DNA from 4 places in the Fictibacillus sp. WQ 8-8 genome. Region 2 is predicted to be linked to each of the others. Evidence: riboswitches for the same ligand, from Rfam matches in the RefSeq annotation. Region 2 holds a riboswitch; each other region holds the start of a gene.

Region 1 (3,662 bases), on a different contig from region 2:
TCACGCCATTTCAGAAGCCGCTTTTCAAAATATCGGACCAGTGAATCTGATGCTTTGCCGAAAACCGCAAAAATGATAATGCCTACAAAAACGATGGACGTTTGAGAAAATTGCCTCGCATCCATGATAAGATATCCGATGCCTTCACTCGATCCCATCAGTTCAGCTGCGACCAAAGCCAGCCACGCCGCACCTAATGACAGCCGTAAACCGAGCAGAATATTTGGTAGTGCAGCAGGGAGAATGAGTTTTGTGATCTGTTTCCATTTGCTGAATTCAAGCACCTTCGCTACATCAAACAGTTTAGAGTCCACACCGCGTATCCCTAGGAACGCATTCACATAAAGCGGAAAGAACGCAGATTTTGAGATCAGCAATATTTTTGACAGCTCGCCAAAGCCAAACCAGAGAATGAATAAAGGAATTACAGCTAACGATGGAATAGTCCGCAGCATCTGAAACGTAGGATCAAGCGATTGCTCTGTTTTGCTCGAGAAACCAACTGCCAGCCCGGCCAGAAGTCCAAGTCCCCCGCCAATTAAAAATCCTGTAAGTGCCCGGAACAAGCTGATTTTAAAATGGGTGAATAATTCCCCGGTACGGATTAAGTCCTTAAATGCGATAAGGATTTCACTCGGCCTTGGCAGCAAGGTGGCAGAAATAAGTCCGTAAGCACCTGACAGTTCCCAAATAATGATGATAAAAACGGGAAATGCCAATCCTCGTGCCCAATGGGATAGAAATGGGTTTTTCCTCTGTTTTTTTGATGCTGTTTCCTTGATGCTTTGTTTTCGTTCTACAGTCGTTCTCGTTAATACCCCAGTCTGATTGCTCATTTTTTCATCTCCTTTATATCGTTATCGGACGGTTGCTGCTCGCTCGCTTTCCTCCACTTTTTCAAATTCACTCAATACCCGCTGTCGTATTTCCTGGAAAGCAAGATCTGTTTTTCTCCGTGGATGAGGCAGTTCAATCGGTATGACCTCCCTGACTGTGCCTGGCCGGGGATTCATGATCACTACAGTGCTGGCGAGATAAATGGCCTCATCGATGTCGTGAGTCACAAATATCATCGTCGTCCGATTCTTCTGCCAGATATTGAGCAGTACCTTTTGCATATGTGACCGGGTAAAGGCATCCAACGCTCCAAATGGTTCATCTAAGAGAAGAATCTTAGGATTTCTAAGCAGGGCTCTTGCGATGGATACCCGCTGTGCCATTCCTCCCGACAGCTCTTTTGGATAGGCATTTTCAAAGTCCTCCAACCGTACCAGCTTAATCAGCTCGCGAACTTTTTCTTGTGTAGCACTTTCTTTCACAGGCAAGTTGGCCGCGATATTTTTTTCCACGGTCAGCCAGGGAAACAGCCTGGGTTCTTGAAAAATAAACCCTTTATCAATGCTCGGCCCGGATACTTTTTGGTTATCCAGCAATACAGAGCCCTCATGCCTTGTATCCAATCCAGCAATTATTTTTAATAATGTGCTTTTTCCGCAGCCGCTCGGGCCGATCACTGTAATAAATTCTCCTTGATTCACATCGAGATCTATTTGCTCAAGTGCTTTTGTCACGCCTTTTCCTGTTTCAAAACTCCGATTGAGTTTACTAATTTGCAGTAAAGTCATATCATATCTCCCTTCTTCCCTGCGTTTTTGCAAAAAGAAAACAACCGGAACCCTCCTTTTTAAGGAAAGCCTCCGGTTGTCCGGTCGACGAAACGTTTTGAACATTTGCAGCGAATAAAATTCCCCCTTTCAAACGGAAACAGTTTATGAAAAAAAGAAAACCAAAAGGCCATGTCTGCTAATGTTGAGACACGGCCTTTGGTTTACCAATCAGCTGCACGATATTTTTTTACTCAATAAAAAACTTCCTCTTACATCTCATGGACGTGTAAGAAGAAGTTAAATAGCGTTCTACTTCTCTTATCGTCCAAGCTGATGCTTGTTGGATTTGGCACAGTTCTCTCGTTAAAGAGTCCGCTGCCGAGGTTTCGCAGGGCCAATTCCCTCCACCTCTCAGAATAAGAAAAAATTTATGGAGTTTTTAATTCATATAATCCTCATCGGATTAATAGTTATTAAAACAGGTATGCAATGGAAAGTCAATAACTTTTTTGAAAAATCTAAATTTTATTTACGTGAATGCTTACTACATAAATCCAGCCGTCCTTCCTCATACTATCTTTTGGGAGGTTGTTTTGTTATGTTACTTTCATTGTTAACCGGTATGCTGCTGGCCGTACAGCCTGTCTATACGCCTGAGAGTATATCATTGATTCAGCAAGGCCAAACCATCGCAATTATTGATCGAAAAGACTTTATGGTCCCGCTGCCAGGTACGCCTATCATAGACGGTGAAAAATTCGAGTCGTTTGCTGCAAAATTGGAAGGTCAGGTTTACCGTCCGCCCCTTAATGCAAGAATTAATGATTTAGGAGGAATTACTCCTGGAGAAAATGGTTCCATGCTCTACAAAAAAGCGTTTAAAGAGCAATTCTATGCCAGCTTTTTCAGCAAGGGGCCTCATAAACTTGAAGTCCCTCTATTAACCGTCCACCCCAGGGTTGACAGTGAGCTGCTTGGAAATATCAGGACCAATCACCTTGCTCAGTATGTCACTTATTTTAACCGTTCTCATTCATCCAGGACCCATAATATTTCACTTGCCGCAAAAGCGATTGATAATCAAGTCGTGTTTCCTGGAGAGACCTTTTCCTTTAACGGGGTCGTAGGCAGACGGACTACGGACAAAGGGTACATGCGTGCACCTGTTATTGTTCGTGGAGAGCTTTCAGAGGGAGTTGGCGGAGGAATCTGCCAGGTCTCCTCTACTCTTTTTAATGCCGTGGACCGGGCTGGACTTCATATTGTGCAGCGTTTTTCACACAGCCGAAGTGTACCTTATGTTCCAAAAGGCAGGGATGCAACCGTAAGCTGGTACGGGCCTGATTTCCGTTTTCAGAACCGTTATAACCAGCCGATCCTGATCCGGGCCAAAACCTATGGAGGGAGCATGATGGTGATGATTTCATCTTCTGATGTCATACATGTTCCTTCGAAAAAACATTGATTCTTCCGCTCGGATAAGAAATGTGTCAACATTGTTAACCATTGAGCAAACCCATTCCAATTTCATAATTGCGGTGTTAGAATAAACGAGGATTTGATCATCTTGGAGAGAAGTGATGACATGAAAAGTCTTCCGTTTTTCTATATGCTGTTCTTAATCAATGGATTGCTGCTTGCCGGTGGATTAGTAAGTCCGACTTACCTTGTTGTTGCCCGCTGGAGCATGATCTTCTTTAATATAACGGCCCTTGCTGCTCTTATTTATTTCAAAGAACACGGCAAGGGAGCAAGATGGAGCAAAGTTTCTTCCCGAGGCCGTCTTGTATGGTGGGGAGCTTTCTTGTTCAATGTTGTTTCTGCAGCGAATGAAGTTCTGCATTCCGGACTATTTCAATAATTTAAATTTACAGCTCAGCGTAATGCTGGGCTTTTTTATTTTCCCTTAAAAGCAAGCAAACGGCTGCCCAAGTGATGGATTAGAGTTGAAAAGCCTCTTCCCCATTACTTGCAGCTGTTACTTGATATCCTTCTTTTACTAAAAAACGTTCTACCGTTTCTTGTATCGAGAGATCATCTTCGACCAGCAGTATT
Region 2 (3,662 bases):
CTTTTTCTTTTGCTAAATACATGGGAGCCAGAGCTGTACCATACCGGGAAGTTGCAATTCCGCCAGCGTTGCAGTGCGTCATCAAACAATCCCCGTTTTTCAGCAAGGTCAATGCGTATTCCCCGATTTTACGGCAAGTTTCTTCATCTTCCCGCTGAATGAGAAGAGCCTCTTGCTCGATCAGCTGAACCGCTTCCTCAGTATCTCGGGCTTGTTCGGCAGAGCCTGTGACCCGGTCGAGGGCCCAGAACAAATTAACCGCAGTGGGCCGGGATCCGGCAAGGTAAGCTTTTTGCTGCAACAGCTTTGACTTGAACTCGTCATACGGCATGGATATGTTGGCCTTTGCCCATAACACGATTCCAAAAGCTGCGGCGATTCCAATGGCAGGTGCGCCTCGCACTTGCAATTTTTTTATGCAATCCCACACTTGTTCAATTGTCGTAACATTAATGTAGACGGTATGGCGGGGAAGCTGCTGCTGATCAAGCAGCAGAAGATGATCCCCTTTATATCTCAGTGATGAAATCCAGGTTTCTGTCGTACTCATAATCATTAAACACTCCTGATGTATGTGATAAATTCATCGATATTTTTTATGCTCTCAGCGTTCTTTACCCAATCGCTTCCAAGCTTCAGCACACGTTTTTTTAACTCGATTTGGCCATTGAAGTCTTCAATGGAATCAAGATCTTCGACATGGGCAAGCCCAATCGTGCGGCGGATCACTTCACAACCGGCAAAACCAATCATATCTGTAAAAATGCTATTTAAAATCTCTTCCTCAAATCCAGGAAGTTTGGTTGCAGACTCTACACCCTCTGTTTTCCACAGTTCTCTGTAACGGGCAGTGAAGGTTTCCCAAGTGTCTTTGATCACGCTGAGCAAATAGCTCTGATATTCTTCGCGCCTAAGAGAGTCAGAGATATGAAAGGACTGTGAGGCATGATTCAATGCAATATTGGCAAAAAAGTGGGCGATATCAAAGCCTTGAGGCCCATAATAAGCAAACTCGGAATCTATTAATTTTGTAGAAGTTTCGGTAACGAAAATACTTCCGGTATGGAGGTCACCATGCAACAGAGCCTCTGCACGCGTCAAAAATTTATATTTTAGAGAGGCAGCTCTCTGTTTGAGGAGAGTATCACTCCATAGTTCGGAAACGGCCTCCTTCAGCTCGGAAGGAAAATCGTTGGTGTCGATGTCATAAAACGGGTCAGTAAATACAAGGTCTTCGGTAATCTTGCAAAGTTCAGGGTTTGTAAACGTCTGGACAAGCTCTTTCTTCTCGAAAGGATGCAAGTAAAAATCACTCGTATAGAACAGGCTTTTGGCAATAAATGTGCCGATGTGCTGTGCAAGATGAGGATATTTGACCCCTTCGATCAGACCTTTCCGCAGAATCACGTGAGAAGATAAGTCTTCCATTACAGTGAGAGCGAGATCCTGGTCTGTATAAAAAACTTCTGGAACATGCTCAGGAGCAAATTCTGCTGATTTTATTAAAGAGCTGCTTTCAATCCTTGCCCTGTCCAGTGTAAGCGGCCAGCTTTCTCCCACGACTTTGGCATAGGGAAGTGCCTGCTTTACGATAATGGATTTACCTGTATCTTCTTCGATTAGCCGAAAAACAAGGTTAAGATTACCGTCACCAATCTCATTGACTTTAATGTTTTGATAATCAGATAACAGTTCGAGTTTTTGTGCCAGCTCCACCACGGTTTGTTCATTCAGTCGTTCGTAAGATTGTTTGAGGGTTGTTGCCATCTATACTACCTCCGGAATATTTTGTATGTAAAAAGGCCTCTTTTCTGTAAGAAAAGAGGCCTGGATGTATAGTTTCCACGCCTCTTATCTTGCAAAACAAAGTTTTGCTGGAATTAGCACCGTGCCATACTGGATCTCCAGGCTTCTAGTAATAGACGCCCCATTTCACAATGGTATTACGGTCGGTTGCTGGGTTTCATCGGGCCAAATTCCCTCCACCTGCTCTTGATAAGAGACAACAAATATAAAATTGTTAGAAAAAACAGAATGCAATAATAATTTACAATGGCAATCATACAATCTTATCCATTGTCTGTCAAATCTTTTTTAATAAAATTCTGGACGTCTGTCTTCAAACACAGGGATTCTGTTTCTTACTTCTTCAACAAGATCAGTGTCGACCTCAGCAAACAAAATGGTCTCTTCTTCTCCGTCTGTCTCTGCAATAATTTCTCCCCAGGGATCAATGACCAACGTGTGACCTGCGAACGTGTTGTTCTTATCACTGCCGACCCGGTTGCATGCCACAACGTAGCATTGGTTCTCAATGGCTCTTGTTATTAGCAGGTTCCGCCAGTGGCTCAGCCGCTGCGCCGGCCACTCGGCAGGAACAAACAGGATAGAGGCGCCTTCAAGAATATGGGCGCGAATCCATTCAGGGAAACGGATATCATAGCAGATGACACCGGCAGCAGGAACGTTTTCCAGCATGAAATTTCCTTTGCGGGAGCCCGGAGCAATATATTTTTCTTCCTGCATTAGCCGGATCAGATGGAGTTTACTGTATTCGCCGGTCTGCTCACCTTTTCGGTTAAAGGCATACATGGTGTTATAGATTCCTTCATCCGTTTTCTTAGCGATGGAACCTGCAACAATGTTCACTTGGTATTTGCTGGCAAGGCCGCTCATTAATCGTTTGATCTCATCGCCGTTTGTATCTCCTATCTCATCTAGCCTTTCTAGATCATAGCCTGTAGTCCACAGTTCAGGAAGAACAATCACATCAGGTTTTTTCATTGCTGCCTGTTCAATTCTTTCTGAAGCCCTCTTAATATTTTCCTTGGGATTGCCAAGCTGAATATCCATTTGAATCGCTGCAACAGTAAGTTTCATGCTATCCTCCATTAAAACGTTTTGACAGATTTTAATTAAGCGTATAACATAATTGATTAGAATTTCAAGAAAATTACGAAAGACAGGATGTGTAACCGTGAAACAATTCCAGCAAGCAGAAGCTTTATCGCGGCTGCCTGAACAATTTTTTGCAAAGCTGGTAGGCAAGGTGAGTGCTGCTTCTAAAGGGCATGATATTATCAACCTTGGCCAGGGAAACCCTGACCAGCCAACGCCTCCGCATATTGTGGCAGCTTTGCAGGAGGCTGCTCATAACCCGCAATATCATAAATATTCTCCGTTCAGGGGTTATGATTTTTTAAAAGAGGCAGTAGCTGAACATTACAAGAAAGAATTCGGCGTAGACGTTGATCCTAAAAAAGAAGTAGCTGTCTTATTCGGAGGTAAAGCGGGTTTAGTAGAGATTTCACAATGTTTTTTGAACAAAGGTGACCTAGCCTTGGTCCCGGATCCTGGATATCCCGATTACTGGTCAGGACTTGCCATGGCGGAAGCTGAGATGAGCATGATGCCTCTTAAAGAGGAAAATGATTTCCTGCCTGATTACGCTGAAATCTCACAAGAGGATGCAGAACGGGCAAAACTCATGTTCTTGAACTATCCGAATAATCCAACGGCGGGTGTAGCCACAGTGCCGTTCTTTGAAGATACAGTAAGCTTTGCTGAAAAGCATAATATTTTAGTCGTCCATGATTTTGCCTATGGAGCCATCGGATTTGAAAACGAGAAACCGGTCAGCTATCTGCAGGTTCCTGGTGCGA
Region 3 (3,662 bases), on a different contig from region 2:
TCGACTTCAACCTTTTTATGGAAAATAAAAAACCGCTTCGGCTGGGAAGCGGTTTGTAGGAGTTTTGGATGTAGCTTAGCAAAGCGGTCCTGCACTTTTAATTTCTGCTGGCACATTGTTGAATTTTTCGAAGTTTTCCTTGAACTTACCTGCAAGCTCTTTTGCTTTGCGGTCGTAATCTTCCGGGTTCTCCCAAGTCTTTTTCGGCTGAAGTACTTGATCAGGAACACCTGGGCAATGTACTGGTGTATGCAGTCCAAAAATAGGGTCGGTTATCGTCTCTACAGATTTTAATTCCCCTTGAAGGGCAGCCTGAACCATGGCTCTTGTGTAGGAAAGGTTCATGCGCTTGCCGGCACCATATTCTCCGCCTGACCATCCGGTATTCACCAGGTATACTTCTACTTCATGATGATCGATTTTTTCTCCGAGCATTTCGGCATATACAGTTGCTTCCAATGGAAGGAACGGCGCACCGAAGCATGTTGAGAAGGTCGCTTGAGGAGATGTGATTCCTCGTTCTGTTCCGGCAAGTTTGCTCGTGTAGCCGGAAAGGAAATGATACATGGCCTGTTCTTTTGTCAGTTTGCTGATCGGAGGCAATACGCCGAATGCATCAGCTGTCAGGAAGATGATCGTGTTCGGATGACCAGCAACACTTGGCTGGATAATATTCGGGATCGCCTGAATTGGATAGGCAGCCCTAGTATTTTCAGTCAACGTACCGTCACTATAATCACCTACGCGAGTTTCATGGTCAAGAACGACATTTTCGAGAACGCTTCCAAAACGGATCGCATTCCAGATCTGCGGTTCTTTTTCTTCAGAGAGGTTGATGCATTTTGCATAGCAGCCGCCTTCAATGTTAAAAACACCAGTATTAGCCCAGCCATGTTCGTCGTCACCGATCAATGAACGATGCGGATCAGCAGAGAGCGTAGTTTTCCCGGTACCGGATAATCCGAAGAACAGAGCTACATCGCCTTCCTGCCCGACATTTGCGGAGCAATGCATAGAAAGGATCCCTTTTTCAGGAAGAATGTAGTTCATTACTGAGAAGATGGACTTTTTAATTTCTCCTGCATATTCAGTTCCTCCGATCAATACGATACGCTTCTCAAATGATATAATAATGAAGGTTTCAGAATTGGTCCCGTCTACAGCAGGATCTGCTTGAAATCCTGGTGCAGATACCACGGTGAATCCCGCTTCGATTCCTTTTAGTTCTTCAGCTGTCGGACGGATGAACATTTGGTGGGCAAACAGGTTATGCCAAGCGAATTCATTAATCACCTGAATAGGCAGCCTGTACGCGTGGTCGGCACCAGCGAATCCTTTGAATACAAACAATTCCTCTTTTTGTCCTAAGTAATGAAGTACTTTTTTATAGAGCTGCTCAAATTTCTCTTCGTTAAAGGGCTTATTGATTTTGCCCCAGTTTATTTTATCTTGTGTGCTAGCTTCATCCACGATGAATTTGTCTTCGGGAGAACGTCCAGTATATTTTCCAGTAGTGGCCCTGAGAGCACCGGTTGAAGATAAAATGCCTTCATTTCGGAGCAGCGCCTTTTCAACAAGCATAGGTACAGGTAGATTTTCATGAGTAGCAGCGCTGGATAGAATGTCATCTAAAGTCGTCGTTAAATCAACCGTATTCATGTTCGCAAAACCATCCTTTTAAGAAATATATTTATCATTAATATCGTAAGTAAATTCGAAATTAGTATAACACATTGAAACAAATAATGTATACTATTTTATTTAGCAAATTGTAAATTGGTTCATAAATCAGGCTCTTTGTTTTTAAAAGCATAATCTTTCATTTATAATAGGTACTTAATTCCGTTTGAAGGATCGCCCAGACTCCCGCTGGAGAGGGAGAGTATAGCTTTTCAAGTTGACAGGTTTGTCGAACTGCGCTATTATATTTCGGGAACGGCTACTCTTATTCCGAGTAGGTGGAGGGACAGGCCCTATGAAACCCAGCAACCGACACTTCATCATCACATATGCATCTTGTGCAGTGAAGTGAAAAGGTGCTAACCTGCAAGGTGAAAAAACCTTGAAAATAAGAGGTGAAGGCGTAGACATAAGACCTTTTCCCTCGTGTATTTTAGGTCCAGGGAAAGGCTTTTTTTATGTCTTAAAACAGTTTGAACCTGAATATTTTACAAAACAAAGTATCCATATAGGAATGAGTACCGTATCTTATAAAAAAATTGCTCTATGCTTTCAATAGAGAAGGAGGATCTCAATTGTCTAAAAGTCGTCGTCTTTTTACATCTGAATCAGTTACGGAAGGGCATCCGGATAAAATTTGTGACCAAATTTCCGATGCGATCCTGGATGAAATCCTTGCAAACGACCCGAACGCACGTGTCGCTTGTGAAACATCCGTAACGACAGGCCTTGTGCTTGTTGCTGGTGAAATCACCACATCTACTTATGTTGATATTCCAAAAGTCGTTCGCGAAACGATCAAAGAAATCGGCTATGACCGTGCAAAATACGGTTTCGATTCTGAAACATGCGCAGTTCTTACATCCATTGATGAGCAGTCTGCGGATATCGCGATGGGTGTTGACCAAGCGCTTGAAGCTCGTGAAGGCTCAATGACTGATGAAGAAATCGAAGCGATCGGTGCTGGTGACCAAGGTCTTATGTTTGGTTATGCCAACAATGAAACACCTGAACTTATGCCGCTTCCGATCTCTTTGGCACACCGCCTGTCCCGCCGATTGGCTGAAGTGCGTAAAACCGAAGAAGTTCCTTACCTTCGTCCGGATGGTAAAACTCAAGTAACGGTGGAATATGATGAGGATGACAAACCGGTTCGTATCGATACGATTGTTATCTCCACTCAGCACCATCCAGAAATTACAATTGAGCAAATTCAAGCCGACATTAAAGAACAAGTCATCAAGCCTGTTGTTCCTGCAGAATTGATCGACGAAAACACAAAATACTTCATTAATCCGACTGGCCGTTTCGTTATCGGCGGACCACAAGGTGATGCTGGATTAACTGGCCGTAAGATCATTGTTGATACGTATGGCGGATATGCTCGCCACGGTGGTGGAGCATTCTCCGGTAAAGATGCAACTAAAGTTGACCGTTCTGCAGCGTACGCCGCTCGTTACGTAGCGAAAAACATCGTTGCTTCCGGACTTGCTGACAAAGTAGAAGTTCAGCTTGCATATGCAATCGGTGTAGCACAGCCTGTATCGATCGCTGTCAACACATTCGAAACAGGAAAAGTTTCTGAAGAAGTATTGGTTGATCTTGTGCGCCAAAACTTCGACCTTCGTCCTGCGGGAATCATTAAAATGCTTGACCTTCGCCGTCCAATCTACAAACAGACAGCGGCATACGGACACTTTGGCCGTACAGACGTTGAGCTTCCTTGGGAAAAAACAGATAAAGCAGAAGCACTTAAAGATCAAGCAAACGCATAATACATTGAAAAAACCGGCCTTTGGGCCGGTTTTTCTTTTGAAATAAAGTTATTTTGATCAAAATAGGCAATGATTGACCAGTTTTACTAGTAAAGAGACTACTTATTGAGTGAAATGATGGTGAGCCGACCCTTGATATGGAAATAACGAGGGTTTTGCAAGTAACAAAGTGAATTTCTTTATGTAAGTAGAGTTTTGAGAAGAACT
Region 4 (3,662 bases), on a different contig from region 2:
AGTCTGGACCACGAGAAGTTCAACCATGCCCTTTTTGATATTGCTGTGGCTACAAGGCATGAAGGAGACTTCAACCGTCTGCGGGAGGAAGCCGGAAGCTAATCGACTTCCTATATTAAAAAGCTTAGGAGATTGTTTATGTGGAGTGACAAAGGAAAATATATTGAGATCAAACGGCATGATGTTCTTTTTGAAGAGTGTCTTCGTTATTTAAACCGAAATCAAAATGAACTGCTGCATTCCGTGGATATGGACAACAAATCCGTAAGAAAGGCGGTTAGATGTGAAAAAGAGTGTGTTTTGATTCAGTTGGAGGCCACAGATCAGCACCTCGTTCTATCATTTCCAATCGAAGTTCCCGATCACAATACAAAAGCAGAGATTGTTCATCACGTCATCGATTGGATGGATTTGGAACGGGATTTAACCCCTTTCTATCAAATGGCAGAAGAAGACCGTATTTTGCGTAAGGTTGTCCCAGGGCGGGAAGGGCTGAGAATCATTGGAGTGCCTGACCTGTTTGAAGCCTTGGCCTGGTCTATAATGGGGCAGCAAGTCAGCCTTCACGTGGCTTATTTATTGAAGAGGCGGTTGGTTGAACACTTCGGAGAAAACATGGCATTCAACGGAAAAGATTATTGGATGTTTCCTGAGCCTGATAAAGTCGCCAATCTTACTAAAGAAAATTTGCTCTCCCTAAAGTTCACAAACCGAAAGGCAGAGTACTTGTTAGATGCTGCTGAATTAATCTCTAACAGCAGATTAACCAAAACAGGACTCCAAGAACTGCCCCTTCACGAGATGGAAAAGAAATTGACTTCGATCCGCGGAATCGGGAGCTGGTCAGCAAACTATGTCATCATGAGGTGCCTGCGCCATCCTGATGCATTTCCTGCTGCAGACGTTGGTTTGCATAACGCGTTAAAAAAGGTGCTTGGTTCCCACTCCAAGCCAAGCCTTCCAGAAATCATCGAGTGGTCTCAAAATTGGACAGGCTGGAGAGCCTATGTCACCTTTTATTTATGGATGGAGCTGGCAGCTGGATAATCTCTTTTATATTACATATTGCTCACACTCGGCTCTAAAATCGAAAAACGGTTTTTAACGGTATCGAGGTTCGCCTGTGCACCGATTGGGATGGCTGCCTTATAATACCCATGTGCTGTTGTAACATTTGTCATGAGCGGCTTCCCAAGTGGTACGACAAACGTAGTTATGAGCTGATCATACGTTACACCGTACGCCGGTTCACACGCTGTGCATTCACCCATCACAATGCCTGCACAATCATCAAATTTACCCGCAATTTTTAAATGATTGAGATACCGGTAAACCTGGTTAATCGGTTCATGGGTCTCCTCTATCACTAAAATTTTTCCTGCTGTATCAATCTCAAACGGAGTTCCAAGTGAATCCACAAGCGAGGTCAAATTGCCGCCAACAACTTCTCCCGTTATATTTCCTTGTACTCTGCTAATTTGAGGAATACCCGGCGGATTAACAATTTGCCGGGGTGACTGAACAGTTGAAGTTGCCTGGAAAAACTGTTGGTAGTTATAAGCCGGTGTATTTGGATTAAAGTCCAGCAGGAGAAGGCTCTGAAAGGTGATTAAATCGGTATATTGATACAGTACATTCAGCAGGATCGTAATATCGCTGTATCCTGATACGATTTTTGGATTCTGCCGGATGACATCAAAATCCAGATACGGCAGAATTCCCTCTACTCCTACTCCCCCTCTTGTCGGCAAAATCATTTTCACCTTTTTATTCGTAAACATCGCCATTAAATCAGCTGCCCGCTGTTCATCCGTTCCGGCCAAAAAACCAGTATTCGTGTAAACATTTTTCCCGAGGACAATATTGAATCCAAAATTTCGCAGCGTGGTTAATCCTTCATTAATTATTTGGGCCTCCAGAGGGCTTCCTAGTGTCACGATCCCGATGGTGTCCCCTCTCTGTAGTATCGGTGGTTTAACAGCCATACCTTCATCCCTCCATCAGCACGGTTTCCCATCGAGATTCCATCGATTATGTATATTAGAGTGATGATTTTCCTATAACTATATTTTTTCAATTCCTCCAATCAAAATACTAAAAAGGGAACGAACCGGGTATGTAGAAGTATATAGATATACCATCGTGCCATTTTTGCAATCTCAAATGAAAGGGAGAAAGGGGAATTTCCATGAAAGAATACAAGGTTATTGAATCCAGCGGGCGGTTTACTTTCAGCATGGAAACGTTAAGAGACTCAAATACTCCATTGTCCAGAGAGGAAGCCGAACAGATTAAAGAAAGGCTGGAAGAGTGCGTTCCCTTTCAGCTTGAAGTTGTAAAAATTGATTCAACGGAATGAAAACCTGCCCTATGAGGCAGGTTTTCTTATTACCCATTAACGGCTATCTTCTTCCGTTTTGTGCGATTGCTTAAAAGCCCCGATTTTTCAAGTACAGCATAGATCGAGCACCAGGACCTCTTGGAAAAATAGATGGGAACACTCTGTTTGTTCGCCTTTTTCTTAATCGCTGCTGAAAACTCATGGTTTATAAAATCGGTCAGGACCAGAACCAAGTTCACATGACTTGGAATCTCCTTTTGAGACATTCTAGCTTTTCTTCCGCTCACATGAATGATCTCCCTTATCCCTTGATGCTCCAGTTTCTTCGTAATTTTCCCAAGATGATCTCCACCAACAATTAATAACGACGACATACCAGCATCTCCCTTCTCTCTCTTATTTCAACTATTTCTTTTTGCTCGAGCTGAATAAAAAAAACAAAGGCATACATCCCAAAAAGAGAGTTGCCTTTGGTTTTCCAATCAGCAGCAAAAAAGAATATATAAATATCCCTATGGATTTACTCTGTTTTATACCGTAATAAAAACCTCTTCCTACTACGATCACGTAATAAGAAGAGGTTAGACATAACCAAATTACCCTTCTTATTGTCCAAGCCAAAGCTTGTTGGAATTGGCACAGTTCCCTCTCCGGGACCGCTGCCGAGACTTCAAAGGGCCAAATCCCTCCACCTCTCTTAATAAGTTAGAAAATTTTAAATTATTAAAAATAATATAATGGAATAAGCCTGGTAAGTCAACAGTTTTTAAGCATAATGACAGGCCGTAAAATGTCCGTTCCCCATATCCCTGAATTCGGGGGTTTTTTCCGCACAAAGCTCTGTTGCCAGCGGACACCGTGTACGAAACTTGCAGCCTGACGGCGGGTTAACAGGACTTGGAATATCTCCTTTTAAAATAATTCTCTCCCTCTTGATCCGTGGATCGGGTATTGGGACAGCAGACAAGAGCGCTTTCGTATAGGGATGCAGCGGATTATCAAACAGCTCTTCTTTCGTTGCCATCTCCACAATATTGCCAAGGTACATGATCGCAATCTTTGTACAAAGATGCTCAACGACACTCAAATCATGTGAAATAAACAAATACGAAAGGCCTTTCTTCTTCCTCAGATCACTGAAAAGATTAATAATCTGTGCCTGAATGGAAACGTCCAGAGCAGCGACCGGTTCATCCATGACAAGAAACTCGGGATTGAGTGCCATCGCCCTGGCAATGACGATTCTTTGCCGCTGGCCGCCAGAGAACTCATGAGGATAACGATCCACATGAAAGGGTGAAAGACCGCATGTTTCCATTAC

Evidence for each region. Region 2 has a riboswitch for S-adenosylmethionine ahead of mtnK (S-methyl-5-thioribose kinase). Riboswitches for the same ligand answer to the same signal wherever they lie in the genome.
Region 1: it holds a riboswitch for S-adenosylmethionine, as region 2 does, so the genes downstream of both, M1K46_RS18920 (ABC transporter ATP-binding protein) here and mtnK (S-methyl-5-thioribose kinase) in region 2, are expected to answer to the same signal.
Region 3: it holds a riboswitch for S-adenosylmethionine, as region 2 does, so the genes downstream of both, metK (methionine adenosyltransferase) here and mtnK (S-methyl-5-thioribose kinase) in region 2, are expected to answer to the same signal.
Region 4: it holds a riboswitch for S-adenosylmethionine, as region 2 does, so the genes downstream of both, M1K46_RS18865 (DUF2325 domain-containing protein) here and mtnK (S-methyl-5-thioribose kinase) in region 2, are expected to answer to the same signal.

The regions. Positions count from the first base shown of each region.
Region 1 covers NZ_JAMXKG010000009.1:98,528-102,189, forward strand. The annotation lists gene M1K46_RS18915 (ABC transporter permease) at 1-836, opposite strand, end outside; gene M1K46_RS18920 (ABC transporter ATP-binding protein) at 858-1,625, opposite strand; SAM riboswitch class I at 1,923-2,030, opposite strand; gene M1K46_RS18925 (VanW family protein) at 2,206-3,072, shown strand; gene M1K46_RS18930 (hypothetical protein) at 3,175-3,468, shown strand; partial or broken gene M1K46_RS18935 (DNA-binding response regulator) at 3,563-3,662, opposite strand, start outside.
Region 2 covers NZ_JAMXKG010000003.1:391,474-395,135, forward strand. The annotation lists gene mtnA (S-methyl-5-thioribose-1-phosphate isomerase) at 1-550, opposite strand, end outside; gene mtnK (S-methyl-5-thioribose kinase) at 556-1,767, opposite strand; SAM riboswitch class I at 1,849-2,002, opposite strand; gene M1K46_RS07360 (carbon-nitrogen family hydrolase) at 2,095-2,892, opposite strand; gene M1K46_RS07365 (pyridoxal phosphate-dependent aminotransferase) at 2,978-3,662, shown strand, end outside.
Region 3 covers NZ_JAMXKG010000005.1:313,892-317,553, reverse strand. The annotation lists gene pckA (phosphoenolpyruvate carboxykinase (ATP)) at 76-1,659, opposite strand; SAM riboswitch class I at 1,943-2,075, shown strand; gene metK (methionine adenosyltransferase) at 2,256-3,455, shown strand.
Region 4 covers NZ_JAMXKG010000009.1:86,417-90,078, forward strand. The annotation lists gene M1K46_RS18845 (hypothetical protein) at 1-102, shown strand, start outside; gene M1K46_RS18850 (DNA-3-methyladenine glycosylase family protein) at 139-1,047, shown strand; gene M1K46_RS18855 (S66 peptidase family protein) at 1,059-1,985, opposite strand; gene M1K46_RS18860 (hypothetical protein) at 2,189-2,359, shown strand; gene M1K46_RS18865 (DUF2325 domain-containing protein) at 2,389-2,715, opposite strand; SAM riboswitch class I at 2,944-3,048, opposite strand; gene M1K46_RS18870 (ABC transporter ATP-binding protein) at 3,108-3,662, opposite strand, start outside.